2 linked regions of the Streptomyces venezuelae genome follow. Each later gene encodes a partner of the first gene's protein in a complex. Links are inferred from orthologs where the notes say so. Each region holds a gene or a part of one and is shown in the gene's direction. Other genes may lie near its edges. The genes, in order: uvrB and DEJ48_RS15400.

Region 1 (14,246 bases):
ACGGTGGCGACGGGCACCTTGGACCTGGCGACGGCACCCTTGGTGTCGGCCTGGGGCAGAAAGGCGTAGGGGGGGCGGGCGGCCGCCCCCGGGTGACCACCGGTGCGTGCGTGCCACCCGCTCGGGCTCCGCGGCGCAGTCTGCCGCCGGGCCGCGGGGAGCCCGCGGCGGAAGCGGCGTCGAGGACCTCGCCGCGGGTCGGTCGCCGCACGGCGTCACGCCCCCGTCGCCGGGTCCGGAGGTCTGCCGCCGGTCCGCTGCACCGCCCGCGCCCCCGCCTCGCATCCCGCCGTCACCGCCTCGCGCAGATCCGCCCCGGTCAGCCGCGCGGCCAGGAACGCGCCGGTGAAGGCGTCGCCCGCCCCCGTCGAGTCGCGGGGCCGTGCGAGGGGTGCGGGGACGCGGTGCAGGACCTCGCCGTTCCGGGCCACCAGTGCTCCCTCCGCGCCCAGTTTGACCACGACGGACGGGAAGTGGAGGCTCAGCTTCGCTGCCGCGTCCGCCGGGTCGGGCAGGCCGGTGAGGAGCTCCGCTTCGTCCCGGCTCGGCAGCAGGACCGCCACCCCGTCCACCGCGGACAGGAAGCGCTCCGGCCCCGTCTCCGCGAGGAACCCCGCCGACGCGGGATCCACGCTCACCGGCACCCCACGCGCGCGGGCCGCCGAGAGCGCCGCGCGGGCAGCCGCCCGGCCGGGCTCCGCGAAGAACAGGTACCCGGAGAGGTGCAGCAGGGCGACGCCGTCGAGGTCCCGGGACGACCAGTCGGCGGGGGACAGCCGCAGCGCGGCACCGCTGTCCGTGAGGAACGTCCGCTCCGCCGCGGCGCCCCCGTCCACCAGACAGATCACCGTCCCCGTCGGCGCCCCGGGGTCGACGACGAGCCGGGACCGCACCCCCGCGCGCGTGAGGGCCGCTTCGTGCCACGCCGCCGATTCGGCGCCGACCCGGCCGACGAACCGTACGTCGCGGCAGCCCCGATACACGGCCCAGCACGCCACGTTGGCGCCCGCGCCGCCCGGCACGGTGCGGATGGCCGCCGCGGTGTCGGTGCCCGGTACGAGCGCCGTACGGTGCCGGGCCACGATGTCGGTGACGACGTCCCCGACGACCAGCAGCGCGCCCGGTACGGCGCCGTCGGCCCGTCCGCTCAACGCCCCGCCCAGGCCGTCGCCACCCGCCCCGCGAGCCGCACGTTGCCGCGGACCGCCGCGAGGTTGGCCTCGAGCGACGCGCCCCGGTGCGTCGCACCAACTCGCCCAGCAGGAACGGCGTGATCGCCTGCCCGGTGATGCCCCGCTCCTCGCACGCCGTCAGCGCCTCGGCGAGCACGCGCGCGTGGAGCGCGGGATCGAGCTGTTCGGCGCGCGGCACCGGATTGGCCACGATGAGCGCCGAGTCGGGGCCGCCGAGCGCGTCCTGGGCCCGTATCACCTCGGCGACCTCGCCGGGCGTGCGCAGCGTCCAGTCCACCGGATGCCCGGAGTCGGCGAGGTAGAAGCCCGGGAAGCGGTCGGTCCCGTACCCCGCCACGGCGACGCCCAGCGTCTCCAGGCGCTCCAGCGTCGCCCCGACGTCCAGGATCGACTTCACGCCCGCGCACACCACCGCGATCCTCGTGCGGGCGAGCAGTCCCAGGTCGGCCGACTCGTCCTGCGCCTGCGTCCACTGCCGGTGCACCCCGCCGAGCCCGCCCGTGGCGAACACGCGCAACCCCGCGCGTGCGGCGAGCAGCGCCGTCGCCGACACCGTCGTGGCGCCGCTCGCGGCCGTCGCGACGGCGAGGGGCAGATCGCGGTGGCCGAGCTTGCGGATGCCGTCGTCGTTCGCGACGCGCTGCAACTGGTCCTTGGTCAGGCCGACGCGCGGGACGCCGTCCAGCACGGCGATCGTCGCCGGTACGGCACCCTCGTCCCGTACGACTGCTTCGAGTTCCTCGGCCACCTGGAGGTTGCGCGGCCTCGGCAGGCCGTGCGCGATGATCGTGGACTCCAGGGCCACCACGGGACGGCGCTCCGCGACCGCCGTCCGCACCTCTTCGGACACCACCAGCACGGGCCTGCCTCCTGCCTGTCGGGTCTCCCCTCATCCCTGGCGGGCGGTGCCTTCCGTCAAACCCCCGGCGGCGAGGGGCCTCCCGGCCCCGGGCTAGGGTGACCGGCCATGACCACGAATGATCAGACTGTTGCGTCTTTTGCCGTGCACATTCCGGACGTCGAGCTGGAGGTCGAGCCGCTCGACCCGGCCCAGATCGTTTCGGGAGACCCGGTCGTGACCGGCAAGGTGCTGTGGGAGTCCGCCGACGGCAAGCAGCTGCGCGGCATCTGGCAGATCACGCCGGGCGTGGTCACCGACACCGAGGCCAACGAGCTCTTCGTGGTCGTCAGCGGACGCGCCACCGTCGCCGTCGAGGGCGGCGACACCCTGGAGGTCGGCCCGGGCGACGCGGCCGTGCTGCGCGAGGGCGACCGCACGACCTGGACGGTGCACGAGACGCTGCGCAAGGCGTACCACATCACGCTCCCGTGACCGTCCTCAGCACGCTTCCGTGACCGTCCTCGCGCCCGCCCCGGCGCCGCGCCTCACGCTTTCTTGAGCGCCCGGCGCAGGGCGAGCGCGGCCATCGGCAGCAGCAGGCAGACGCCGACCAGGTTGAGCCAGCCGTAACTGGCGCGCGCGACGATCAGACCCGCGGCGGCGCCGCCGATGCCCGCCGCCGCGTTCATCGTCAGGTCCGAGAGCCCTTGCACGGCCGCCCGTGCGGGCGGCGGCACCGAATCGGTGAGCAGCGCCGAGCCGGAGACCAGGCCCGCGGACCAGCCGAGGCCCAGCACGAAGAGTCCGGCGGCGGTCTGGCCGTGGCTCGGCCCCGCCGTGCCGGCGAGCAGCGCGGCGCAGCACAGCAGTCCCACCGCGAGCCCGATCACGGAGAGCCTGCCGAACCGGTCGGCGAGCCACCCCATCACCGGCGAGAACGCGTACATACCAGCGATGTGGCCGCTGATGACCAGCCCCACCAGCTGCAGGCTCGCCCCGTGGTGTCCGAGGTCGACCGGGGTCATCACCATGATCGAGACCATCACGGTGTGCGAGGCGGCCACCGTCACGAGGGCGAGCCGCGCCATCGGCGAGGCGGCCACCGCCGCGATGCCCGCCTTCAGCGAACGGCTCTGTGCGGTGCCGCTCTCCTGGGGTGCCAGCGCACGGGCCGTGAGCAGCGGATCGGGCCGCAGCAGCACCGCCACCAGCACGGCGGCGGCCGCGAAGATCCCGGCGGCGAAGAGGAAGGGACCGGCCTCCTTCGGGATCGACGTGTCGGTGAAGACCCGGCTCGCGGGCGCGGAGATGTTCGGGCCCAGCACCGAACCGATCGTCGTGGCCCAGATGACGTGGGAGATGGCACGCCCGCGCCGGTCGGGCTCCACGAGATCGGCCGCGGCGAAACGTGCCTGCAGTGTCGCCAGCGAGCCCGCGCCGAAGGCCGCCATGCCGAGCAGCAGCAGCGGGAAGCTCTCGACGACCGAGGCACACACGACGAGTCCCGCGCCCAGCGCGCCGATCACATAGGCGAGGACGAGACCGGCGCGCCGTCCGCGCGCGTTCATCAGCGCGGCGAGCGGCAGCGAGAGAAGGGCCGTGCCCGCCACGGAGGCCGTCGGCGCGAGACCGGACAGGGCCTCTGTCCCGCTCACGTCGGTGGCCAGCATCGGAGCCAGGGCGATGCCGATCGGCACGCCCAGGCCTCCCAGGATCTGACTGGCGATCAGCACCGCGTTCGTGCGGCGGCGCAGGGCGGCGAGCGCCTCCGGGCCGGGTATGTCAGGGGCGTCGACGGTCGAAGTCACTGACGCAGTGTGCCAGGGGGGTCGCGCCCCCGGGAACGCTGAACCGGGTCAGAACAGTGGCTGGGGGAGCACCCCTTCGAGGGCGAGCAGCTGCCGCTTGGTCTCCAGGCCGCCTCCGAAGCCGCCTATTCCGCCGTCGCTCTCGACCACGCGGTGGCACGGCACCACGACCGGCAGCGGATTGGCGCCCATCGCGAGCCCCACGGCCTGGGCCGCGCCCGGACTGCCGACGCGGCGGGCGAGGTCCCCGTAGCCCACCACTGCCCCGTACGGCACCCCGTCCGCGAGTTCGCGCAGCACCTGGCGGTTGAAGCCGGTGACCATGGACCAGTCGAGCGGCAGCTCGAAGTCGTGCCGGTCGCCCGCGAAGTACTCCCGGAGCTGCGCCGTCGGCCCGGCGAGCAGGGGCGAGTCCGGTGCGTGGACCGGCTCGGCACCCAGGCGGGAGCCGAGCCGGTCCAGGGTCTTCTCGCGCACCGCCTCCGTGGCGTGGAAGCCCACGGTGACCAGGCCTTCGCCGGTCGCGACGAGCAGCAGCGGTCCGATGTCGCTGTCGACGACGGCCCACACGGCCGCACGCTGGTCCTGCGCCATGGCGTTCATGTCGACCACCGTACGACCGCCCACTGACAACGCGGGTCCGTCAGTCCTCGCGCAGCGCCTTGCGCACGACGTCCGGCGTGTTGGTGATGATCCCGTTCACGCCGAAGCCCGCGGCCCGCTTGGCGTTCGGGGCGTCGTTCACGGTCCACGTGAAGATTTCCAGCGGCTTGCCGTGCGGGCCCTTGAGGGCGTGGATCGCGGAGACGTACGCGGCCGAGATGGTCGTGTGCGACGAGTTGATCTGGTCGGCGAAGCGCGCGTAGGCGGGCAGCTCGGCGACCGACGGGGTGCCGAGGAAACCGGTCTTCACGTCGGGCCGCAGCTTGTGCACCGTCTTCACACTGTCCGCACTGAAGCTCTGGATGACCAGCTTGCTCTTCACGTGGTGCTTGTCGAGCCAGCCCTCGTTGCGCAGGACGCGCAGGCCCTGCTTCTCGATGCCGGGGTACAGCTCGGGCTTCTTGAACTCGAAGACCAGGCTCTGGTGGTTGTGCGAGACCCGGCGCATGTACTGCTTGAGGGTCGGGACGCGCTGCCCCGCGTACTTCTCGCTGAACCAGCTGCCCGCGTCGAGCTTGGCTATCTCGGCCGCCGTGAAGTCCTTGACCTTCCAGGGGGAGCGGCCGGGGTAGACCTCCTCGACGTTCGTCGTCCGCTTCAGGGTGTCGTCGTGCATGATCACCAGTTCGCCGTCCTTGGTGCGCTGGACGTCGTTCTCGACCCAGCGGAACCCCATGGCGCGGGCCTTGTCGATGGCCGCGAAGGTGTTCTCGGGGGCGTAGGCCGATGCGCCGCGGTGGGCGACGACCAGCGGCCGGTCGTGCTTGACGGTGCTCGGCGCCGGGGTCTGCGCGCTGGCGGTGGCGGTGGGGAGGACGAGTGCACCGGCTCCCAGAAGGGCAGCGGTGGTGGCGGCAGCACGTGCGTACACGGGTACTCCTCGCGTCGTGTGATCGCGGACCGCTTGAGAGTGACAGTCCACGGCCAACGGGAGACAGGTGCAGGATGGCCACAGGTTGAACGGAGTCGTCAAAGACGAGGACCCCGCGCGTGGGGATGGCGATTCTTTGCCGGAAAATCGTTCGTACGTTCCGGGCTGAGCTTTACTCTCAGCCTCAGCCGACGGTCTTTCAGATGGCCGCCGGCAGGGGGTGCATGGGGCGTATTCAGGGCATTTGGTCACAACAGGCGGAAGGGCTACCGGGCATGCAGGGCACGGTCGACGGGTTCAGCTACGGAGTCGTCACGCCGGTGGTGGCCTACCTCATGGCGTGTCTGGGAGGGGCGCTCGGGCTGCGCTGCACGACCAGATCGCTCCTCGTCGAGCACTCGTGGCGGCCCGGCTGGCTGGCGCTCGGCTCGGCCGCGATCGGCTCCGGGATCTGGACCATGCACTTCGTGGCGATGATGGGCTTCACCGTCGAGGAGGCCCCGATCCACTACGACAAGCCGCTGACCTTCGCGAGTCTCGCCGTCGCCATCGTCATGGTCGGCATCGGGATCTTCATCGTCGGCTACCGCGGCGCGACGGGCACCGCCCTCTTCACCGGCGGGACGGTCACGGGACTCGGCGTCGCCACCATGCACTACCTGGGTATGGCCGGTATGCGTCTGCGCGGGACGCTGGAGTACAACACCCTGACCGTCGCCGCGTCCGTGGTGATCGCCATGGTCGCCGCGACCGCCGCGCTCTGGGCGGCCGGACAGGTCAGAGGGATCCTGTGGAGCCTCGGTGCCAGCCTCGTCATGGGCCTGGCCGTGAGCGGCATGCACTACATGGGCATGGCGGGCCTCAGCGTCCATCTGCACGGCTCGGGTGCCGCCCCGCCCGGCGACTCGCCCGCCGAGATCCTCGCGCCCATGATGATCGGGCCGCTCGCCTTCCTGCTCCTCGCGGGCGTCATCGTGATGTTCGACCCGCTCATGGTGATGGGCGGCCAGGCGGACGTCAGGAACCCCGCGAACGGCAGCCGCACCCGGCAGGCCTACCCCGTCCCGCGCTCCGGCGACCGCCATGTGCCGGTCCCCCGCCGCAGGACCCGCCCCCGCTCCCGAACCCGCCCCGGCTCCCGCAGCCCGCAGAACTGGTGAGCCCGGCCCCGGCCGGCCGGGCCCCGCGGGACCGAACCGGGGCGCCGTCGGACGGCCGGTCCCGCCCCGTTGTCAGTGCGGGGTCGTACGGTGGATTCCATGCGGCCCGTATCCAAGATCGAACGCACGGTGGCACCTTTCGAGGTCGTCAGTCCGTACCAGCCCAGCGGCGACCAGCCGACCGCCATCGCCGACCTCGAGCGGCGCATCCGTGCGGGTGAGAAGGATGTCGTCCTGCTCGGCGCGACCGGCACCGGCAAGTCGGCCACCACCGCGTGGATGATCGAGAAGCTCCAGCGCCCCACCCTCGTGATGGCGCCGAACAAGACACTGGCCGCCCAGCTGGCGAACGAATTCCGCGAGCTACTGCCCAACAACGCCGTCGAGTACTTCGTCTCGTACTACGACTACTACCAGCCGGAGGCGTACGTTCCGCAGTCGGACACGTACATCGAGAAGGACTCCTCGATCAACGAGGAGGTGGAGCGTCTGCGCCACTCCGCCACCAACTCGCTGCTGACCCGCCGCGACGTGGTCGTGGTCGCCTCCGTCTCCTGCATCTACGGCCTGGGCACCCCGCAGGAGTACGTGGACCGCATGGTCCCCCTGAAGGTCGGCGAGGAGATCGACCGCGACCAGCTCCTGCGCCGCTTCGTCGACATCCAGTACACGCGCAACGACCTGGCCTTCACCCGCGGCACCTTCCGCGTCCGCGGCGACACCATCGAGATCTTCCCGGTCTATGAAGAGCTGGCCGTGCGCATCGAGATGTTCGGCGACGAGATCGAGGCGCTCTCCACGCTGCACCCGCTCACCGGCGAGGTCATCAGCGACGACGACCACCTGTACGTCTTCCCCGCCTCGCACTACGTAGCGGGTCCCGAGCGCCTGGAGAAGGCCGTCACCGGCATCGAGAAGGAGCTCACCGAGCGCCTCGCCGAGCTGGAGAAGCAGGGCAAGATGCTGGAGGCCCAGCGCCTGCGCATGCGCACGACGTACGACCTGGAGATGCTCCGCCAGATCGGCTCCTGCTCCGGCGTCGAGAACTACTCGATGCACTTCGACGACCGCGCCCCGGGCACGGCCCCCAACACCCTCCTCGACTACTTCCCGGAGGACTTCCTCCTGGTCCTGGACGAGTCGCACGTCACGGTCCCGCAGATCGGCGCGATGTACGAGGGGGACGCCTCCCGCAAGCGCACCCTCGTGGACCACGGTTTCCGACTGCCCTCCGCGTTGGACAACCGTCCCCTGAAGTGGGAGGAGTTCCTCGGCCGCATCGGGCAGACGGTCTACCTCTCGGCGACCCCGGGGAAGTACGAGCTCTCGCGCGGTGACGGCTTCGTCGAGCAGATCATCCGCCCCACCGGCCTCGTCGACCCCGAGGTCGTCGTCAAGCCCACCGAGGGCCAGATCGACGACCTGGTGCACGAGATCCGCACGCGCACCGAGAAGGACGAGCGCGTCCTGGTCACCACGCTCACCAAGAAGATGGCCGAGGACCTCACGGACTACTTCCTCGAGCTCGGCATCCAGGTCCGCTATCTCCACAGCGACGTCGACACCCTGCGCCGCGTGGAGCTCCTGCGCGAACTGCGGGCGGGGGAGTACGACGTCCTGGTCGGCATCAACCTCCTGCGTGAGGGACTCGACCTCCCCGAGGTCTCCCTCGTGGCGATCCTCGACGCCGACAAGGAGGGCTTCCTGCGCTCCGGCACCTCCCTGATCCAGACCATCGGCCGCGCGGCGCGCAACGTGTCCGGTCAGGTCCACATGTACGCCGACAAGATCACGCCGGCGATGGAGAAGGCCATCGACGAGACCAACCGGCGCCGCGAGAAGCAGATCGCGTACAACAAGGAGAAGGGCATCGACCCGCAGCCCCTCCGCAAGAAGATCAACGACATCGTGTCGCAGATCGCCCGCGAGGAAGTCGACACCGAGCAGCTCCTCGGCTCGGACTACCGCAAGGCGAAGGCCGGCAAGGCCCCGGTGCCCGCGCTCGGCGGCGAGGCGGCCAAGGCCGGCAAGGCCGCCGCGCCCGCCAAGGGCAAGGCGAAGGGCAAGAAGGGCGCGGAGACCGTCCCGACCGACCGCCCGGCCGCCGAGCTGGCCGAGCAGATCGACGAGATGACCGAGCGCATGCGCGCGGCCGCCGCCGACCTGCAGTTCGAGATCGCGGCCCGGCTGCGCGACGAGGTGTCTGAGATGAAGAAGGAGCTGCGGCAGATGCGGGAGGCGGGCCAGGCCTGAGGCTGTGTCGCCGGGGCCTGGAGAACACGCCTGGGGCCCGGGAAACGGCGTACTGCCCGGTCTGTTGCAAGACCGCCACAATGTGCGCCCCGGAGTGCTGCTTCGCAGGTCGGAGTGCATAAGGTGCTGGGCAACCGCAAGAGGCGGTTGCCCAGGCAGTTCGAGAGGGGACAGCGCGTGACGGTCAACATGACCAAGGGTCAGGCCATCAGCCTGCAGAAGGACGACGGGGGCGCCCTGACCGCGGTGCGCATGGGACTCGGGTGGCAGGCGGCTCCGCGCCGTGGCCTGTTCGGCTCGCGGACCCGTGAGGTCGATCTGGACGCCTCGGCGGTGCTGTTCGCGGACAAGCAGCCGGTGGACGTCGTGTTCTTCCGCCACCTGGTCAGCGACGACGGCTCGGTGCGGCACACCGGCGACAACCTCGTGGGCGGCGTCGGCGCGGGCGGGGACGACGAGGCGATCCTCGTCGACCTCCAGCGGATCCCCGTCCACATCGACCAGATCGTCTTCACGGTGAACTCGTTCACCGGCCAGACCTTCCAGGAGGTGCAGAACGCGTTCTGCCGTCTGGTCGACGAGACCAACGGCCAGGAGCTCGCGCGCTACACCCTGGACGGCGGCGGCCAGTACACCGCGCAGATCATGGCGAAGGTCCACCGGGCGGGCGCCGGCTGGCAGATGACGGCCATCGGCACCCCGGCCAACGGCCGCACCTTCCAGGACCTGATGCCGTCGATCCTGCCGCACCTGTAAAGCACGACAACAACAACCGGCGCCACCAGCAGCAACCAGCACCACGGCAGTAACCGGAGTCACACGAACGCCACCGGCTCCGCAAGCACCATCCGTACGTACAAGGGGGAACGAACGCGATGACGGCCGAGCTGGTGCGGGGGCAGAACCACCCGCTTCCCGGGACCCGCCTGGAGATCCGCGTGTCGGCGGGCCGCCCCGTCGTCGCGGGCGCCACGCTCGGCGACGACCGGGGCCGGGTCCACGGCGTGGAGTGGGTGGCCCACCCCGGTTCGCCCACCCTCCCGGGCATCGAGGTGTCCAAGCAGGCGGCCGCCGACCACCGGCTCGTCGTCGACCTCGGCGCCCTCAAGGACACCGTGCACCGCGTCAGCGTCCTGCTCGCGCTGCCCGTCGGCGTCGAGGGCCCGGCCACGTTCCGCGCCCTCGCGGCGCCCTTCGTCGCGGTCACCGGACTCGACGGCACCGAGATCGCCAGTTACACCATCACCGACCTGGACGCCGAGTCCGCCGTCGTCGCCCTGGAGCTCTACCGCCGCCAGGGTGCCTGGAAGGTCCGCGCCGTCGGCCAGGGGTACGCGGGCGGCCTCGCCGACATGCTCACCGACCAGGGCCTGCCCCAGGCCCGCGAGCTGGCCGCCGCCATCAACGAAGCGGTCGCCCAGGGCCTGGCCCGCTCCGTGGCCGCCCCGCCGCCCCGCCCCGCCGACGGCACCCGGGTGCGCACCGCCTCACAGGGCCAGGACGGCCGCTCGGCCCCGCCGCCCGAGGGCCACCCCGACGCCGCACCGGGCCACCCCGCGCGGCAGCAGGCCGACGACACCCCCCTCGCCCCCGCCGACCAGCCGAGCGGCGGCCCCGTCAACTACGCGCACCCGCGACGCCAGACCACAGCGCCCCCGCCGCCCCCGCCCGCCGTGCCGCCGGCCCGCCCCGGCGAGCCCGCCCAGCCCGTCGCGGGCGACGCCACCGGCTGGTCCATGGAGGAGCGGCTCTACAACCAGGTGTGGGGCATGTTCGAGGATTTGGCCCGCACCACGGCGGCGTACCGCAGCGCCGTCGACTTCGCCGACTCCCGCATGGAGCAGGAGCTCGACAAGGTCCTCTCCGACCCGCGCAGCCGCATCGGCGGCGCCGGTGACGCCGCGCGCGAGAGCGCCCGCGCCAAGCACGCCGACCTCGTCGCGCGGGCCAGGGCCGCCCTCGACCGCGACCTGGCCCAGCTCGCCGCCGAGGCCGACGTCGTCGAGCCCGCCCTGCCCCCGGCGTACGCGTCGTGGAGCAGTCCCGCCTGGCACGCCTACCGGGCGCCGATGGAGATCCCCATGGCGCTGCGCCTCGGCGACCTCCATCTGCCCGAGCGCGTCGACCTGCGGATCCCGATGCTCGTCCGGCTGCCGCTGGAGCGCGGCCTGTGGATCGACAGCGGCAAGGCCCTCACCAACTCCTTCACCGACTCCGCCGAGCTGCGCAGGCTGGCCATGGACACCGCCGTGGCGCACGCGGCGCGGCTCCTCGCGGCCTATCCGGCGGGCGAGTTCCAGGTGCACGTCATCGACGCGGCGGGTGCCGCCGCGTCCTCGCTCGCCCCGCTCGTGGAGGCCGGTGTGCTCGCCGGGCCCCCGGCCACCGGGGCGGCGGGCGTCGCGGACGTCCTCGGCGGGCTCACGCAGCGCGTGGACCTGGTCCAGATGGCCGTCCGAGGCGGTGCCGCCGACGCGCTGCCGCCGGATCTGGACATCGCCGAGCAGCTCCTGATCGTCAACGACTTCCCGCACGGTTTCGACGACCGCGCCGTGACCCAGCTGCGCTACCTCGCGGACGAGGGCCCGGCCGTCGGCGTCCACCTCATGATGGTCGCCGACCGCGAGGACGCCGCCGCGTACGGGCCGCTGCTCGACCCGCTGTGGCGTGCGCTGCTGCGGCTGACGCCGGTGCCCGACGACCACCTCGCCGACCCGTGGGTCGGGCACACGTGGACGTACGACCCGCCGGTGATCCCGCGGGGGAGCCAGATCCTGCGGCAGCTCCTGGACCGGGTCGCCACGGCCCGACGCAACGGCGGGCGTTGACGTCAAAGCGACTTTTGTGCCGCCCTGACCAGGGCTTTTGGCTCTTGTTTGCCGTCTCCTTTACCAATGCTTGGTATTTCGCGTACGCTTCTACCTGCGGAGGGGAGTACTCCCGGCTGCGACGTACCCGTCAATACGGACCGCCATCGGTCCCGGGGCGTCGGCCCGACACATGGCGGCGACCGCCTCGGGTGGAAGAGACCTCCGGCAGCGACGACGCTGATCAGTAGCCGTACGACGCCGGAGGCGCAGTGGACGTTTCAATGACCCTGTGGGTGACGACCGTTCTCGGTCTGTGTGCCCTGATCGCGGTCGACTTCTTCATCGGGCGCAAGCCCCATGACGTGTCGATCAAGGAAGCCGGAATCTGGACGATCGTCTGGATCGTCCTCGCGGCGCTCTTCGGACTCGGCCTGCTGATCGCGGGCGAGAGCCAGGCGTCGGGCGAGTTCTTCGCCGGCTTCATCACCGAGAAGTCCCTCTCCGTGGACAACCTCTTCGTCTTCATCCTGATCATGGCGAAGTTCTCGGTCCCCTCCCACCTGCAGCAGCGCGTGCTGCTGTTCGGCGTGCTCATCGCCCTGGTGCTGCGTGCGATCTTCATCGCCGCCGGCGCCGCGGTGATCGCCAACTTCTCGTGGGTCTTCTACATCTTCGGCGCGTTCCTGATCTACACCGCCTGGAAGCTCATCCAGGAGGCCCGCGCCGACGAGGAGGAAGAGGACTGGGAGGAGAACCGCCTCCTGAAGTCCATCGAGAAGAAGTTCGGCGTCTCGGACCGGTACGAGGGCACGAAGCTGTTCGTCAGGAAGAACGGCAAGAAGATCATGACGCCGCTCATGGTCGTCATGCTCGCCATCGGCACCACCGACGTGCTCTTCGCGATGGACTCCATCCCGGCGATCTTCGGCCTCACCCAGGACCCGTACATCGTCTTCACCGCGAACGCCTTCGCCCTGATGGGCCTCCGCCAGCTGTACTTCCTCATCGGCGGACTCCTCAGGAAGCTGGTCCACCTCAGCTACGGCCTGTCGGTGATCCTCGGCTTCATCGGCGTGAAGCTCGTCCTGCACGCCCTGCACGAGAACGGGGTGCACGTCCCCGAGATCTCCATTCCCGTCTCGCTGGGCGTCATCTGCGGCGTCCTGGTGATCACCACGATCACCAGCCTCATCGCCTCCAAGAAGCAGGAGCAGCAGGCGGCCGCCGAGGCCGGGGACGACGCCCGCAAGGACAGCGTCGAGGCCTGACGGCACCCCTCCCGCCCCTCACCGGGCGGGAGGCACCGAGTAGCGGCACCAGAGCGCCCGGGGCAGCATCGAGTCATGGTCACTCGGCTCCGGGCGCTCGGCATGCAGTGGACGGCCGTGGTGCCGGTCCTCGCCATCGTTCTCCTCGCCCTCACCTGGGGGCGGGACCTGCCCGGCGTGGTGGTCGCCGTGGTGACGCTGATCCTCGCGGGGGCGGTGCTCGCCGCCGTCCACCACGCCGAGGTCATCGCGCACCGGGTGGGCGAACCCTTCGGCTCACTCGTCCTCGCGGTCGCCGTCACGATCATCGAGGTGGCGCTGATCGTCACCCTCATGGCCGACGGCGGCGACAAGAGCACCACCCTCGCGCGGGACACCGTCTTCGCCGCCGTGATGATCACCTGCAACGGCATCGTCGGGCTCTGCCTCCTGGTGGGCGCCCTCCGCCATCGCGTCGCCGTCTTCAACCCCGAGGGCACCGGCGCCGCCCTCGCCACCGTCGCGACGCTGGCCACGCTCTGTCTGGTCCTGCCGACCTTCACCACCACCAAGCAGGGCCCCGAGTTCTCCACGGCCCAGCTCACCTTCGCCGCGGTCGCCTCGATCGTCCTCTACGGCATCTTCGTGACCACCCAGACCGTGCGGCACCGCGACTACTTCCTGCCCCTCACCAAACAGGGCGAGGTCATCGACACCGACAGCCACGCCGAAGGCCCCTCCTCCAAGGAGGCGCTGCTGAGCCTGGGACTGCTCGGGCTCGCGCTGGTCGGAGTGGTCGGCCTGGCCAAAGGCGTGTCCCCGACGATCGAGTCGGGTGTGGAGAGCGCCGGCATGCCGCACGCCGTCGTCGGTGTGATCATCGCGCTGCTCGTGCTGCTCCCGGAGACCATCGCGGCCGTGCGCGCCGCCCGCCGCGACCGCGTCCAGACCAGCCTGAACCTCGCCCTCGGCTCGGCGATGGCCAGCATCGGACTGACCATCCCGGCCGTCGCCATCGCCTCCGTATGGCTGTCGGGACCGCTCGTGCTGGGGCTCAGCTCGACCCACATGGTGCTGCTCGCGCTCACCGTGATCGTCGGCACCCTGACGGTCGTGCCCGGACGCGCCACGCCGCTCCAGGGCGGCGTCCACCTGGTGCTGTTCGCGGCGTTCCTGGAACTCGCCGTCACCCCGTAGCGGCGGCCGGATCGGGAACCGGGACGGGACGGGTCTCGGGCAGCAGCGCGAAGCAGCCGAGGCTCAGCAGCGCGACCCCCGTCAGATACGCGGCCACGCCCCACGGCGTCCCGTCCCCCTGCGCCGCCGCCGTCGCCACGATCGGGGTGAGCGCGCCGCCGACCACCCCGCCGAGGTTGTAGCCGACCGCGGCGCCCGTGCAC
Region 2 (14,374 bases), 3.1 Mb from region 1 along the record:
CGGCCGACGTCGACCAGGCGGTCACGGTCATCACGACCACGCGCCCCGAGGTCGTCCTCCTGGACGTGCATCTGCCGGGCGGCGGAGGCGTGGAAGTGCTACGCCGGTGCGCGCCGTTGATGTCCGACGCGGAGCGCCCGGTGCGGTTCCTCGCGCTGTCGGTGTCCGACGCGGCGGAGGACGTCATCGGCGTCATCCGCGGCGGCGCCCGTGGATACGTCACCAAGACCATCACCGGTACCGACCTGGTGGACTCGATCTTCCGTGTGCAGGACGGCGACGCGGTGTTCTCGCCGCGCCTCGCCGGGTTCGTCCTGGACGCCTTCGCCTCGACCGACGCGGCTCCGGTCGACGAGGACCTGGACCGCCTCACCCAGCGCGAGCGCGAGGTGCTGCGGCTCATCGCGCGCGGCTATGCGTACAAGGAGATCGCCAAGCAGCTCTTCATCTCCGTGAAGACGGTGGAGTCGCACGTGTCGGCGGTGCTGAGGAAGCTGCAGCTGTCCAACCGCCACGAGCTGACGCGGTGGGCGACGGCGCGACGGCTGGTCTGAGCGGGCGCTAGCGGTGGGCGGCGGCGGTGGCCGGTAGTGCGGGGCCGAGGTTGCGCAGGGCCCAGCGGTAGTGGCCGACCGCCTTCGCGGCGCCGAGCAGGCCGGTCAGCCAGATGAGCAGGCCGGCACCCATGCCGAGGATGACGTCGGCGTAGGTCGCGTTGCCCGGCTCTGCGTACGCGGCCGCGGAGAAGGACGTCCAGAGCCCGAGTGTGCACACGGCGAGGGACGACAGGAGCCAGAGGAGGCTGAGACCGGGGGAGCGCAGCCGGGCGTCGGAAGCGGGGTGGCTGTCCAGGGCGAGCCAGGCGTCGGCGAGGCGCCGTATGCGTCGGTCGTGGCGGATGCCGAGGACGACACCGATGACAGCGGGGGCCAGCGCCGCGAGGCCGAGGACCAGGAGGACCGGGCCCAGCAGGAAGGCGCTGGGGTCCTTGTCGTCGATGTACCGGATGGGCTGGATCAGCAGCGCCCAGCCGGTGACGCCGCCGAGTCCGCACAGCCACAGCAGCAGGAGTCGGCTCACTCCGAGGTGTCGCCTGTGCAGCTCCTGGAGGGCCATGCCTCGGTCGGTGAGCAGCGTCTGCCGGTCCGGCCAGGTGCGCAGATACACGGGTGGCGGGGGCGGAGGCAGCGTACGGCTAGGCATGCGCGTGACAATACTGGCGCAGTCCGGTGGGTCAGGACACGCGTGTGGCTCCGGCGAACGGCATCTGGTCGATGGGGGCGAGCCGGACCGGGGCGCTCGGGTTGGGGGCGTGGATCATCTGGCCGTTGCCCACGTAGAGGCCGACGTGGCTGATGCCGGAGTAGAAGAACACCAGGTCGCCGGGGCGCAGTTCGGAGCGGGGGACTCGTTTTCCGGCGCCGATCTGGGCGTAGGTGGTGCGGGGCAGCGCGACGCCCGCCGAGCGGTAGGCGGCCTGGGTGAGCCCGGAGCAGTCGAAGGCGTCGGGGCCGGTGGCGCCCCAGACGTACGGGCTGCCGAGGGCTTTGTACGCGTAGGAGACGGCTGCGGCGGCGCGGGCGTCGGGCGCCTTGGCGGCCCCCGAGGCGGCTTCGCGGGCGGTGGACCGGCTGGCGCGGTCGCCCTCGGGGCCGGTGAGATCGGCGCGTTGTTCGGCGGTGAGGCGGGACAGGAGACGCTTCGCATCGCCGAGCTTCTTGGTGATCGTCTTCTTGTGCTCGCGCAGTTCCGCCTGGCGCGTGCGGAGGGCGTCCAGCCGGTCGTCGGCCCGGCCCCGAAGTCGCTCGATCTCCCGCATCTGGTCCCGTACCTCGCCGACGGCCACGGCCTGTCGGCTGCCGGCGCGGTCCGCACGTGAGGCGCGGTCCAGGAACTGGTCGGGGTCGGAGGAGAGCGCGAGCTGTATGGAGGGGTCGATGCCGCCGGCGCGGTACTGGGCGGCGGCATACGAACCCAGGCTGTTGCGGGCGGTGTTGAGCTTCTCCGTCTTGCGGGCGGCTTCGTCGCGCAGCCCACCGAGCTTCTTTTCGGCCTTTTCCGCCTGCTCCTTGGCGCCGTTGTACTTCTCGGTGGCGATCTCCGCCTCGCGGTAGAGCGAGTCGACCTTGGACTTCACCTCGGCGGGGCTGAGCCGGGGATCCGCGTGGCCCGTGCCGTCGAAGGCGGTGGCCGACGCGGCTCCCGCGAGGGCGAGGGTGGCGGCGGTGCGGACCGTGCTGCCGCTGAGCGAGCGCTGTCGGGGCTTGCGGTGCGCTGGCACGAAGTGGGGCTCCTTACGTGTCCGGCGACGGCCCGCACAGGGGGAGCGAGCCGCCGCCGGGTTTCTCGGCGGTGGTGGCCGACGGCCGTCCCGGGTCGGACGGCGGTGGGGAGCCGGTCACCTGGTGGAGGACGCTAAACCTGGCCGTCACGGGTTGGTGATGGATTGTGCGCAAATGACGGAAGAGGGCGGAACAGCGGCGGACCGTGACCGAGTGCCTCATGGGGTGGCGGCCGTTTCGTGCGCGGGTGTGACCGATGGCGCGTTTCCTACGTGCCTGGAGGCGGGGTGGTGCTATGGGGGCGCCCGACGGGTGGGGTGGGGGCCCCGGCTAGGCTCCGGACTCATGGACGTACTCATCCATCTCTTCGTCGGCCTGCACATCATCGGCATCGCCTCGCTCCTGGGCGGTTTCCTGACCCAGATGAAGCAGATGGGCCAGGGCACAGCCCGCTTCAGCCCTGCGATGCTGCACGGCGCGCTGACCATGCTCGTCACCGGCGTGGCCCTGGTGGGCCTCAACCAGGCGGACGATCACACCGTCAACAACGTCAAGATCGGCATCAAGCTGGCCGTGCTGATCGTGATCCTCGCGCTGGTCTACGTAAAGCGTGACGAGGAGAAGGTCGACAAGGGCATGTTCGGTGCGGTCGGCCTGCTGACCACGGCGAACATCTTCATCGCGGTGCTGTGGACCTGAGTTTTCCTGCCTCTACGCGCGCGTGGCCCGCATCCGGGAAGGATGCGGGCCACGCGCGCGTAAGAGGGGCGCCGTCTCGTCAGGCGGGGCGGACCACGCTGTGGATCGGCATGTAGTAGATCGACTCGACGCGGACGTTCGCACCCGGCTTCGGGGCGTGGATCATCTTGCCGTTGCCGATGTAGATCCCGACGTGGCTGATGTCGTCGTAGAAGAACACCAGGTCACCCGGTTTCGCGTCGGCGGTCTTCACCGTCGTGCCGACCTTCACCTGGTCCCACGTGGTGCGCGGCAGGGAGATCCCGGCGGCCTTCCACGCGTCCTGCGTCAGCCCGGAGCAGTCGTAGGAGTCGGGGCCGGTGGCGCCCCAGACGTACGGCTTGCCGATCTGGGCCTCCGCGAAGTCGATGACCTTCGCGGCCTTGGTGGCATAGCTGCCGTCGGAGCTCCCGGAGCCCGAACCGGAACCGGAACCCGAGCCCGAACCGGAACCCGAGCCTGTGTCGGAGCCCGAACCGGAGTCCTGGCCCCCCTCGCGCTCCTTCTCCCGCTGGGCCGCCTCCTCCTTGCGCTTGCGCTCCGCCTCGGCGGCCTGCTCCCGGGCCAGCTTCTCGGCCTTGCGCTTGGCCTCCTGCTTCTTCTTCCGCTCGATCTCCGCTAGCCGCGCCTTCTCTTCGGCGGTCAGCTTCGAAAGGAGCTCGCGGGCGTCCCCCAGCTTCTTCTGGACGGTCTTCTTGCTCGTCCTGAGCTCGTCCCGCGAGTCGGTCAGCGTCTCCAGGCTCTTCGCCGCCTTCGTGCGCTGCTTCGTCGCCGACGCCTGCTCCACTTCGTAGGCGTCGACCGCCTTCTTCTGGCGCGTGGTCAGGCGGTCCGCCAGGTGGTTCTGGTCGAAGTAGCCCTGCGGGTCGTTGGCGAGCATCATCGTGGCCGTCTCGGAGACGGCGCCCGTGCGGTACTGCGCCGCGGCGAACGAGCCGAGCTCCTGGCGTGCGTCGTTCAGCTTGTCCGTGCGCTTGGCCACGTCGTCCAGCAGCCGGTCCACCTTCTTGCGCTGCTTCTCGGTGCGCTCCTTGGCGGAGTTGTACTTCTGGGTGGCGACACCCGCCTGCTGGTAGAGCTCGTCGACCTTCTTCTGCACCTCTTCTAGGCTGGGTTTGGCCGGCGCCGAGGGCGCGGCCTGCGCGCTCTGCGACAGGAGGGCGACGGAGGTGAGGGCTGCCGTCGTGATGCCGATGGCGGGGGCCGTACGAATGCCGGCTGTCCGGTTCCGCGGCTTGCGGTGCGACGCCAAGGAGGCGACTCCTTCCGTAGACCGCCTACCGGGTTAGCTGTCGGGTTCGGGCGGATGGTTCGGAAGGCTGCCCTACAGTCCCGTACGAAGTACGGGACCGACTCACCCCAAGTTTTCGGTGGGTCCCCGGCTCCGAACACGTCGGACTCGGCGGAGGCCGCCCGTTCCCGGCGGGGTTCGCCGGTGGGGGACGAGTGGCCCGCCGGGCACGCTAGCCAACTCGTGTGGTGCCTGTGAAGGTTGATGTTCGATATGCCCGATACATTTTCGTTACTTTGCGCGGGCGTACGCGGCGCGCGAGCGGACATGGCGGAGTGTGATCGTCCATGGGCGAGGCGTGACGCGGGTCGGTCTGTCCGGAACCCGCAGCGGGTTGTCAGTGGGGCCGCCTAGACTCGGGAGGCGATGAGCAGCCTCTTTGATGACAGCTTCCTGGCGGACCTGCAGCCTTCCCGGGCCACGGACGAAGCGCCCCCGCCGCCGCCCGAGGACAGCGCTCCGGAGCCCATTCCGGACGATCTGTTCGACGGGAAGTTCGACGCGCCCATGTCCCGGGACACGCACTACCGCGACGGCGCCCCGCGCCCGGTCATCAACCCGGCGACGCTCCTCGACGGGCTGAACGAGAACCAGCGCGCGGCCGTCGTGCACGCGGGCTCCCCGCTGCTCATCGTCGCCGGCGCCGGATCCGGCAAGACCCGCGTGCTGACCCACCGCATCGCGCACCTGCTCGCCGAGCGCGGCGTGCACCCCGGCCAGATCCTCGCGATCACCTTCACGAACAAGGCCGCGGGCGAGATGAAGGAGCGCGTCGAGCAGCTCGTCGGCCCCCGGGCGAACGCGATGTGGGTGTCGACCTTCCACAGCGCCTGCGTCCGCATCCTCCGCAGGGAGTACAAGAAGCTGGGCTTCACGTCCTCCTTCTCGATCTACGACGCCGCCGACTCCAAGCGGCTCATGGCCCTGGTCTGCCGCGACCTGGACCTCGACCCGAAGAAGTTCCCGCCGAAGTCGTTCAGCGCCAAGATCTCGAACCTGAAGAACGAGCTGATCGACGAAGAGGACTTCGCGGGTCAGGCCGCCGACGGCTTCGAGAAGACCCTCGCCCAGGCCTACGCCATGTACCAGTCGCGCCTCCGCGAGGCGAACGCGCTGGACTTCGACGACCTGATCATGACGACGGTCCACCTGCTGCGCGCCTTCCCGGACGTCGCCGAGCACTACAGGCGCCGCTTCCGGCACGTCATGGTCGACGAGTACCAGGACACGAACCACGCGCAGTACGCGCTGGTGCGCGAGCTGGTCGGCCCCTCGGGAGGCGAGGGCGACGACCCCGCGGAGCTGTGCGTGGTGGGTGACGCGGACCAGTCCATCTACGCCTTCCGCGGCGCCACGATCCGCAACATCCTCCAGTTCGAGGAGGACTACACGGACGCGACGACGATCCTCCTGGAGCAGAACTACCGCTCCACCCAGACGATCCTCACCGCCGCCAACGCGGTCATCGAGCGGAACGAGAGCCGCCGCCCCAAGAACCTGTGGACCAACCAGGGCGAGGGCGCACGCATCACCGGGTACGTCGCCGACACCGAGCACGACGAGGCGCAGTTCGTCGCCGACGAGATCGACCGCCTCACCGACGCGGGCGACGCGAAGGCCGGCGACGTGGCGATCTTCTACCGGACGAACGCCCAGTCCCGTGTCTTCGAAGAGATCTTCATCCGCGTCGGCCTGCCCTACAAGGTGGTCGGCGGCGTCCGCTTCTACGAGCGCAAGGAGGTCCGCGATGTGCTGGCCTACCTGCGCGTTCTCGCCAACCCCGAGGACGCGGTGCCGCTGCGCCGCATCCTCAACGTGCCGAAGAGGGGCATCGGCGACCGCGCCGAGGCCATGGTCGACGCGCTCGCGCAGCGCGAGAAGATCTCCTTCCCGCAGGCGCTGCGCCGCGTCGACGAGGCGTACGGAATGGCGGCCCGCTCCACCAACGCCGTCAAGCGTTTCAACACGCTGATGGAGGAGTTGCGGACCGTCGTCGAGTCGGGCGCCGGCCCGGCCGTCGTCCTGGAGGCCGTGCTCGAACGGACCGGCTACCTGGCCGAGCTGCAGGCCTCGACCGACCCGCAGGACGAGACCCGCATCGAGAACCTCCAGGAGCTCGCCGCCGTGGCGCTGGAGTTCGAGCAGGACAACAACCGGGCAGCGGACACCGGCCAGACCGCGGACACCGGCCAGACCGCGGACGACGCGGAGGGCGGGGCCGATGCGGGCGAGGGTGAAGGCGAGGGCGAGGCCGGCGGAGCCGCCGCCCCGGCCGGCACGCTCTCCGACTTCCTTGAGCGCGTCGCCCTGGTCGCCGACTCCGACCAGATCCCCGACGAGGAGGACGACGGCTCCGGAGTCATCACGCTCATGACCCTGCACACCGCCAAGGGCCTCGAATTCCCCGTGGTGTTCCTGACCGGCATGGAGGACGGCGTGTTCCCGCACATGCGCTCCCTCGGGCAGGTCAAGGAGCTGGAGGAGGAGCGTCGCCTCGCGTACGTGGGCATCACCCGCGCGCGTGAACGGCTCTACCTCACCCGGTCGTCCATGCGCAGTGCCTGGGGCACGCCGTCGTACAACCCGCCGTCCCGCTTCCTCGAGGAGATCCCGGACACGCACCTGGACTGGAAGCGGACCGGCTCCGTCGGTGCGCCTGCCACGTCCGGACCCACCGCGGGAATCGCCTCGTCGCTTTCCTCGTCGCGCTCGCGTACCGGCGGTGCGCAGGGCTTCGCGACGCGGCGCGCATCGGAGAAGCCGGTCGTGTCGCTGGCCGTCGGCGACCGCGTCACGCACGACCAGTTCGGTCTCGGGACCGTGGTCGGTGTGAAGGGGACGGGCGCGAACGCCGAGGCGACGGTGGACTTCGGCGAGCCCAAGCCGAAGCGCCTCCTGCTGCGGTACGCGCCGGTGGAGAAGCTCTAAGGCGGGCGTCGGCGGCCGGAGTTACGTTACGTCGGGTCGAGGCCGTGGCTGCGGAGCCACGGCAGCGGGTCGATCGCCGAGCCGCCGGCGGGCCGCACCTCGAAGTGCAGGTGCGGACCAGTGGAGTTGCCGGAGTTCCCGGAGAAGGCGATGGTCTCGCCCGCCTTCACGGGGCCGCTGGAGATCTTGTGCGTGGAGAGGTGGCAGTACCACGTCTCGGTGCCGTCCTTGGCGGTGACGATCGCCATGTTGCCGTAGGCGCTGTTCCACTTGGTCGACACGGTGCCGTCGGTCGCGGCGAGGACCTCGGTGCCGTACGACACCGGGAAGTCGATTCCGGAGTGCGCGGACATCCAGTTGACGCCCGCCTGGCCGAACTGCGCGCTGAGCCCGTGCTGCTTCACCGGCAGGGCGAACTTGGGGCGCAGCCGCTCCTTGCGCGCGGCTTCTGCCGCCGCCTTCTTCTCGGCGGCCACCTTCTCCGCCTTGAGGTCGATGCGCTCCTGCGTGCGGCTGGCGCGGTCGGCGAAGTCGCCCGCGTCCGCGGAGAGGTTCGCCAGCTGCGTGTCCAGCTTGTTGTTGGCGGCGGAGGGCTGCACGGACGTGGCGTCCGGGGCCGCTGCCGTCGTCGTCGAGTCCTTCGTGTCGTCCCCGCCGAAGTTCCCCACGGACGCGGCCGCCACTCCGGCGACCCCCATCACGCAGGCGGAGGGCACGGCGACGGTGAAGAGCGCGGAGCGCTTGGCGGGGGTACGGCGACGGGTCCTGGACCGGCCGCCCGCCGCGGGCCCGCCGTTCCTCCCGCGGGAGGAACGGGGCGCGGCGCCGAGGGAGTCGGCCTCGGCGTCCGTGGTCCCGTACGCGGCGTCGCCATCGGTCTCGTACGCCTGCGCCGCGTCGTGCGGGACGGGCGCGCCGGGCAAGTCGGGTGCGTCGTGCGTCTGGTGTGACTCGTCGGTGTCACCGGCCGAGTTCCAGGCCGTCGCGTCGTACGCACCGGTGTCGAAGGTCTGCGTGTCCCACTGGCCGCTCTGCGGGTCGTCCTGCGGGGCCTGGTGCCAGGCGGCGGTGTCCCACTGGCCCGTCGACTCCGGCCCGTGCTGGGCGGGGATGCCGGTGACCTGCTGGTATCCGCCGGTCGACCACATCGAGGCGGTGTCGTAGCTGCCGTCGTACGTGGCGGCGTAGTACTGCTCCGCGTACGCGTCGTAAGTGGCCGTCTGCTGGGGGCCCGTTGTGGTCGCCCACTGGCCTGTGTCGTGCTGGCCGGTGTCGTGCCCGTTGCCCGGCATGTCGCCGAAGAGGGGGTCGGTCGCGAACGTTCCGGTGTCGAAGCTGCCGGTGGAATAGGTGTCGTGGCCGTAGCCGTTGTGCTGGGCACTCTGTTCGTCGTACGTCGCGTAGTGCGCGTAGTCGGCGCCGGGTGCCGAGGACGGGGGCATCGAGCTCCCCGACGGGTGACGGTCGTTCACCAACTTCTCTTTCGCCTCGGCAGCAGGGGCAGAGCAGTGCGGCGACTGTACCCGGCGGTATACGGGCGCGACAATCTTCCCCAGGTTTCGTGCTCGCAGGAAACGGGCATTCGGCCGCCTTTCGGCGGTCTGCGAACAGGACCTTGGCTTTGCGTTCGAGATCCGTTCGAACATGGGGACGGTCAGGCGACCGTCAGTCCGCCCGGTGCGCTCTTGGCATCGGTCCCCGGGTTCGCGAGGTCGAGGGCCTGCCGGATTCCGTTCGCGACTGCGGGGTGCACCGGCAGCGCGAGGTGACCGATGCCGGTGACCCGGACGTTCTGCGCGGTCAGGTCGGGGTGGTCGACGCAGGCCGTCTCCAGCGGATCCATGATCTGGTCCAGATCGCTCCAGAAACTCACGAACTGCGTGCGGCAGCCGGGCGCCGGTTCCTTGAGTTCCTCGATCACGTCGGAGCCCGGACGCATCTGCCGGACGATCGGGTGCGCGTTCGCGAGCGGCACCACGCGGGTGCCCGCGTGCGGCGTGCCGAGCGTGACCAGGGTGCGGATGCGGGTGTCGCCGCCGAGCCGCTGTGCGTAGTAGCGGGCGATCAGCCCGCCGAGACTGTGACCGACCACGTCGACCCGGGCGTGTCCCGTGCGCTCGCAGAGCTCCTCGATGTGACGGCCGAGCAGTTCGGCGGCGCCCCTGATGTCACACGTCAGCGGGGAGTAGTTGAGGGACTCGACGCGGCGGCCGCCGTGCTGGGACAGGGCGCGGCGGAGCAGCACGAACACGGAGCGGTTGTCGATGAAGCCGTGCAGCAGGAGAACCGGAGGCCTGCCGTCCGAGGGGAGGCGGGGTGCGCCCGGGGGTGGCTGGACGGGGGTCTGCCTGCGCTCCTGGGCCATGCCGGAGGGGTAGAGGAGGAGGTGGCCCGCGAGGATCGTCAACTCCAGGGCCGTCGCCTTCAGGAGGGCCATGGAGAGGCCGGCCATCTTGGACGGGAGCGCGGGGAGCGGAAAGAGGGCCGTCAGGGCGGGGAGGGGTGGGCGTGAGGGGAGTGACCGGTGTGGGGAGAGGCCGAGGACTCTCGGCAGCAGTGAGCCGAGCGGGCGAAAGGGGCGGGCCCCGGTGAGCGGCATCGTCGACCTCCCGATTGGCGCACGGAAGGACGCCTCTGTCCCCCGTGTGCCCTAGGGGGAGTCGTGGCCGAGGAGACGGCAGGTGCGAATGGCGATCCCGGCCACCCCTCTGTGGCGGCCCCGTGCCCCCGTTGCATCGCCGATGTGCGGTGTCACCACGCCGTGCGGCTGCCGGCGCGGTGGCCCGACGTCTCGTTGCGGCTCCCCTCGCGCCTGATCCGGATGCGGAGCGTGAACCCCTGAGCAACGGACGGCGCGCAGCGAACGTGTCCCACGTGTGATTTCCCCCTCGCTCTCCACCGTGAAACTGCCGCTTGCGCGATGCTGGGGATAACGTTCGTTCACTTCCCCGGCCGGTGCGGTGCGGGGTATCTGTGCCGGGACAGACTGTTGTCGGTACGGACGTCGGTACATGGAGGCAGTGATGGGTGTGGCAGCCGGGCCGATCCGCGTGGTCGTCGCGAAGCCGGGGCTCGACGGGCACGATCGCGGGGCCAAGGTGATCGCGCGGGCGTTGCGTGACGCCGGTATGGAGGTCATCTACACCGGGCTGCACCAGACGCCCGAGCAGGTCGTGGACACCGCGATCCAGGAGGACGCCGATGCGATCGGCCTCTCCATCCTGTCGGGGGCGCACAACACACTGTTCGCGCGCGTGCTGGAGCTTCTGAAGGAGCGGGACGCGGAGGACATCAAGGTGTTCGGCGGCGGCATCATCCCCGAGGCGGACATCGCGCCGCTCAAGGAGAAGGGCGTCGCGGAGATCTTCACGCCCGGGGCCACCACCACGTCGATCGTGGAGTGGGTCCGGGGAAACGTGCGGCAGGCCGCCGTCTGACCTCCTCCGGTCGCAGAGTCGTGCCCCGCAGGTACGTCGCCCGTACCTGCGGGACCCGCGTTCTCGTGTCATGCCTCGTGTCCCGCCCTCGTGTTCCGTTCTCGCGTCACGGCGGCGGGAGTTCGTCCCGGATCGCCGCGCGCAGGCGCAGCGTGGTCACGAGGCGCTGGAACGCCTCCGACCAGTAGCCGCCCGCACCGGGAGAGGCGTTCTCCGCCTCGTCGGGTATCGCGGTGAGCGCCTCCAGGCGGACCGCCTCCGACGGGTCGAGGCAGCGCTCCGCGAGGCCCATCACGCCGCTGAAGCTCCAGGGGTAACTTCCCGCGTCGCGGGCGATGTTCAGGGAGTCCACCACCGCGCGGCCCAACGGCTCCGCCCAGGGGACCGCGCAGACGCCGAGCAGTTGGAACGCCTCCGACAGGCCGTGCGCCGCGATGAAGCCGGCCACCCAGTCCGCCCGTTCGGCGGCGGGCAGCGAGGCGAGGAGCTTGGCCCGCTCCGCGAGCGACACGGCGCCGGGGCCCGCCGCGTCGGGCGACGCCGGGGTGCCGAGCAGGGCACGTGACCAGGCGACGTCCCGCTGGCGCACCGCCGCCCGGCACCATGCGGCGTGCAGCTCGCTCCGCCAGTCGTCGGCCACCGGGAGCGCCACGATCTCGGCCGGTGTGCGGTTGCCGAGCCGCGGCTGCCAGGTGGCGAGCGGGGCCGCTTCCACCAGCTGACCCAGCCACCAGGAGCGCTCGCCGCGGCCGGTGGGGGGCTTCGGAGTGACGCCGTCCCGTTCCATGCCCGCGTCGCACTCGTGCGGCGCCTCCACGGTGAGGGTCGGTGCGTCGGAGGTGTGGTCGACGGCCACGCAGGAGGCCGCGCGGCTCGACATCCTGCCTGCCAGGGCCGAGTCGGGGAGCGCGGAAAGCAGCTCCGCCGCGGTGGCACGGACATTGCGGCTGCGGTCGGTGAGGGCCCGCTCCAGGAACGGCTCGTCCGCGGCGGACAGTCCCGTGCGCAGGGAGTCGAGGAACATCAGGCGGTCCTCCGCCCGCTCCGTCGACCACGTGGACACGAGCAGGTCCAGGGTCGCTCCGGCGTGATGCGCGCGCAGTGTGGTGAGGAGGGCGACGCGCTCGGCGAAGAGCCCTTCCTCCCAGAGCCGTCGCACCTTCGGCGCGTCGTCGGCGGAGGGCAGGGTCACGCCGCCGCCGGGAGTGGCCCGGAGTGCGAACTTCCAGTCCGGGTTCAGGCGGGCCAGCCAGAGGGCTCTGGGACCCGCGAAGGTGAGGGCCTGAGGGCGCAGATCCGTGCGGCCCCGCGCCGCGTTCAGGAGCGCGGGCAGCAACTCCGGCGGTGCGCCGTAACCCCGCGCGTTGGCCAGGGCCAGCCACTGGGGCAGGAGCTCCACCAGGTCGGGGGCCGCGCCCCTGCGTCCGCCGCCGGTGCCGGGCTGGTCGGTGAGCAGCGTGGCGAGTCGTCGCCGGGCCGCCGGGGGTACCGGGGGCCTGGGGTCGTCCGCCGCGGGCTCGGGCAGCGCGGCGGCCGGGGCCGGGCGCAGACCCGCCCGTCGGCGCAGCGTTTGCAGTGCCGCCGCGTCCAGGAGGGCGATCGGCGCCTCCTTGCCGGGGGCGTGCGCAGCGGCCGGCAACGGGCGGCGTTCGGTGCCCAGCAGGGCCGTTGTGACCAGGTCGTCCCAGGAAGGGCCGGTGGAAGCGGCCGGGCTGGTGGAACCGGCTGGGTTGGTGGGGCTGGTGGGGCTGGTGGAACCAGCTGGGTTGGTGGGGCTTGTGGAACTGTCCGGGCTGCTGGGGCCGAGCGAACTGCTGGGACCGGCCGAACTGCTGGAGCTGGCCGAGCTGCTGGGGCCGGCCGAACTGTTGGGGCCGTCCGGACCGCCGGCGCTGGTGGGCGCGTTCTTCAGCACAGCGACACCGTCTCTCCTGAGTCCTTCGGCCAGGCCGCCAGTGGGGTGAAGCCTCGGTGGCCGCACTCGCCGAACACCGTCAGAGGTGCGCCTCCGGAGAGGGCGATCAGACGCCACAGGCCCGGCCGGGATGTGGCGGAGGGTGCGAGGGGCAGGGCCGAGTCGGTCGCCGGATCGACCAGCTGCCAAGAGCCCGTGTCCCGGGTTTCCCGTGCGTCGCGCGTGCCCCGTGCATCCCTCGCGTCCCGCGGGTCTTGCGCACGGGTCGGTATCACCTCCGCGAGCGTCACCGGCCACGACTCCAGCCAGGGGTCGTCCCCAAGCGCCTCGCCGTAGCGGGCCGCGGCCTCTTCAGGACGTACGCCCGGTGGCCGTTGTGCGGTGGGCGCCGGTGCCGTGAACTGCTCGCCCAGCTCCACGCGCAGTTGCCCCGTACCCGTGTACCCGGTCACCTCGGCATCCAGCGCGAGGCCGACGGGCAGCGCGAGCGCGGGCGCCCGGCCCGCCGCCCTGTACGAAAGGAGGAGCGCGGTGCGTCCGGACTCCGTGCCGTACAGCCATATGCGGCGCGTGGTGAGCCGGCTGTCCGCCGTGTCGTACTGGGCGAGGACCACCCAGCGGTCACGCACCGGCGGTCCCTCCGCCTGTGCGGGCAGGCCGACTCGGGAGCGGACCGTGGCCGCGAGGCCGTCCGGCAGCCGGTCGCGGTGGAGCCAGCCCTGGTCGAGGAGGTGGAGCAGCGCGCACTCCTCCAGGAACCGTACGGGCCAACCGGGCCCGGAGGACGGTATGGCCCCCAACTCACGCACGCGCGCGGCCAGTCCGGGCGCCTGGGCGTCGACCATGCGGGCCGCCGTCTCCTCCCACAAGCCGTACCCCATCTGCTCCGCCGATGCCGTGCCACCGCGGAGCAGGTCGGACAGGCGCTGCTCCAGCTCCGTCGCGCCCGCGGTGATGCGCTCGGCCCGTTTCTCCGCTCTTTTGCGCGCGGCCTCCGGGTCGGCCGATGCGGCGGGCGCGGCAGCCGAACCCTGCTTGGCGTCCGCTCTCTTGCGGCGCGCCGCGAGCCACTCCTCGGCCCAGGCCGGCGGCTCGCCGCCGTCCGGCACGGTGCCGTCCGTCCCCGCCCACACCAGCAGCAGCCCCAACGCGTGCTTGCACGGGAATTTACGGCTCGGGCAACTGCATTTGTACGCCGGGCCCGCGACGTCCGCGATGTCGACGATCGTCTGATACGGCTTGCTGCCACTGCCCTTGCACAGTCCCCACACCGCCCCCTCGCCAGTACTTCCGGCCTCCGACCACGGCCCCGCGGCGCCGAGTTTGCTGCCCGCCTTGCGTGACGGGGCATCAGGAGCCAGTGCCAGCACCTGATCCGCCGTCCAGCGCACCCCCTGCTGAGTCATGTCTCGAAGGTAGGTGCCGCCACTGACAATCGGTTCGAGCCCGGGTGTTCACGCAGGTCAGAGCTGTTCGGAGGGCGATTGTCAGTGGCGTGGTGCACGGTGGAGACATCTCCGGGCCAGATGCGTCCGGACGAGCTGGAGGGGGATCGCTCCATGACCGTTTCCGTCGACTCGACGACGTCCGCGACCGCGAATCCGACGGCGCCCGCGCCCGGTTCCGCAGACGGTGCGGAAGCGCTCAGGCCGCATGCCGAGGATGCCTTCGCCGCCGAACTCGCCGCGCTCGCCGCGCAGGACGACCGGCCGCGGCCGCGGCGGTGGAAGCTGTCGCCGTGGGCCGTCGCCACCTACCTGCTCGGTGGTACCCTGCCCGACGG

What was found.
Region 2: the proteins of uvrB (region 1) and DEJ48_RS15400 are in contact, whole or in part, in a crystal structure (PDB 7EGT), measured with the Thermus thermophilus proteins. The link is inferred for Streptomyces venezuelae from one-to-one orthologs. Residues at the interface, in WP_096411307.1 of Thermus thermophilus: Glu23, Leu25, Arg26, Asp27, Gly28, Glu29, Arg30, Phe31, Arg55, Glu326, Asp327, Phe328, Glu379, Ser382, Gln383, His398, Gly400, Arg401; in WP_096412145.1 of Thermus thermophilus: His654, Arg656, Phe657, Gln666, Asp668, Glu669, Lys680, Arg681, Leu682, Ser683, Lys685, Tyr686, Ala687.

Annotation. Positions count from the first base shown.
Region 1 is NZ_CP029192.1:6,741,478-6,755,723, forward strand. The notes cover bases 6,222-9,212. They hold uvrB (excinuclease ABC subunit UvrB), read left to right. Parts: upstream 6,222-6,635; coding sequence 6,636-8,789; downstream 8,790-9,212. Other genes in these bases: DEJ48_RS29675 (MHYT domain-containing protein), read left to right, coding at 6,222-6,536; DEJ48_RS29685 (TerD family protein), read left to right, coding at 8,967-9,212. Outside these bases: DEJ48_RS29640 (methyltransferase domain-containing protein), read left to right, coding at 1-69; DEJ48_RS29645 (carbohydrate kinase family protein), read right to left, coding at 216-1,151; DEJ48_RS29655 (cupin domain-containing protein), read left to right, coding at 2,161-2,526; DEJ48_RS29660 (MFS transporter), read right to left, coding at 2,580-3,842; DEJ48_RS29665 (methylated-DNA--[protein]-cysteine S-methyltransferase), read right to left, coding at 3,891-4,445; DEJ48_RS29670 (glycerophosphodiester phosphodiesterase), read right to left, coding at 4,486-5,376; more of DEJ48_RS29675, read left to right, coding at 5,652-6,221; more of DEJ48_RS29685, read left to right, coding at 9,213-9,545; DEJ48_RS29690 (TerD family protein), read left to right, coding at 9,665-11,617; DEJ48_RS29695 (TerC family protein), read left to right, coding at 11,869-12,867; DEJ48_RS29700 (calcium:proton antiporter), read left to right, coding at 12,943-14,043; DEJ48_RS29705 (MFS transporter), read right to left, coding at 14,033-14,246. UniProt on the Escherichia coli protein: The UvrABC repair system catalyzes the recognition and processing of DNA lesions. A damage recognition complex composed of 2 UvrA and 2 UvrB subunits scans DNA for abnormalities.
Region 2 is NZ_CP029192.1:3,645,764-3,660,137, reverse strand. Bases 4,340-7,458 are described here. They hold DEJ48_RS15400 (ATP-dependent DNA helicase), read left to right. Parts: upstream 4,340-4,677; coding sequence 4,678-7,239; downstream 7,240-7,458. Other genes in these bases: DEJ48_RS15395 (M23 family metallopeptidase), read right to left, coding at 7,266-7,458. Outside these bases: DEJ48_RS15425 (LuxR C-terminal-related transcriptional regulator), read left to right, coding at 1-554; DEJ48_RS15420 (hypothetical protein), read right to left, coding at 562-1,203; DEJ48_RS15415 (NlpC/P60 family protein), read right to left, coding at 1,235-2,281; DEJ48_RS15410 (hypothetical protein), read left to right, coding at 2,628-2,981; DEJ48_RS15405 (C40 family peptidase), read right to left, coding at 3,061-4,272; more of DEJ48_RS15395, read right to left, coding at 7,459-8,711; DEJ48_RS15390 (esterase/lipase family protein), read right to left, coding at 8,894-9,691; DEJ48_RS15385 (cobalamin B12-binding domain-containing protein), read left to right, coding at 10,263-10,676; DEJ48_RS15380 (DUF5691 domain-containing protein), read right to left, coding at 10,783-12,354; DEJ48_RS15375 (SWIM zinc finger domain-containing protein), read right to left, coding at 12,585-13,997; DEJ48_RS15370 (ATP-binding protein), read left to right, coding at 14,151-14,374. UniProt on the Escherichia coli protein: A helicase with DNA-dependent ATPase activity. Unwinds DNA duplexes with 3'-5' polarity. Translocates on single-stranded DNA with 3'-5' polarity. Initiates unwinding more efficiently from a nicked substrate than double-stranded DNA.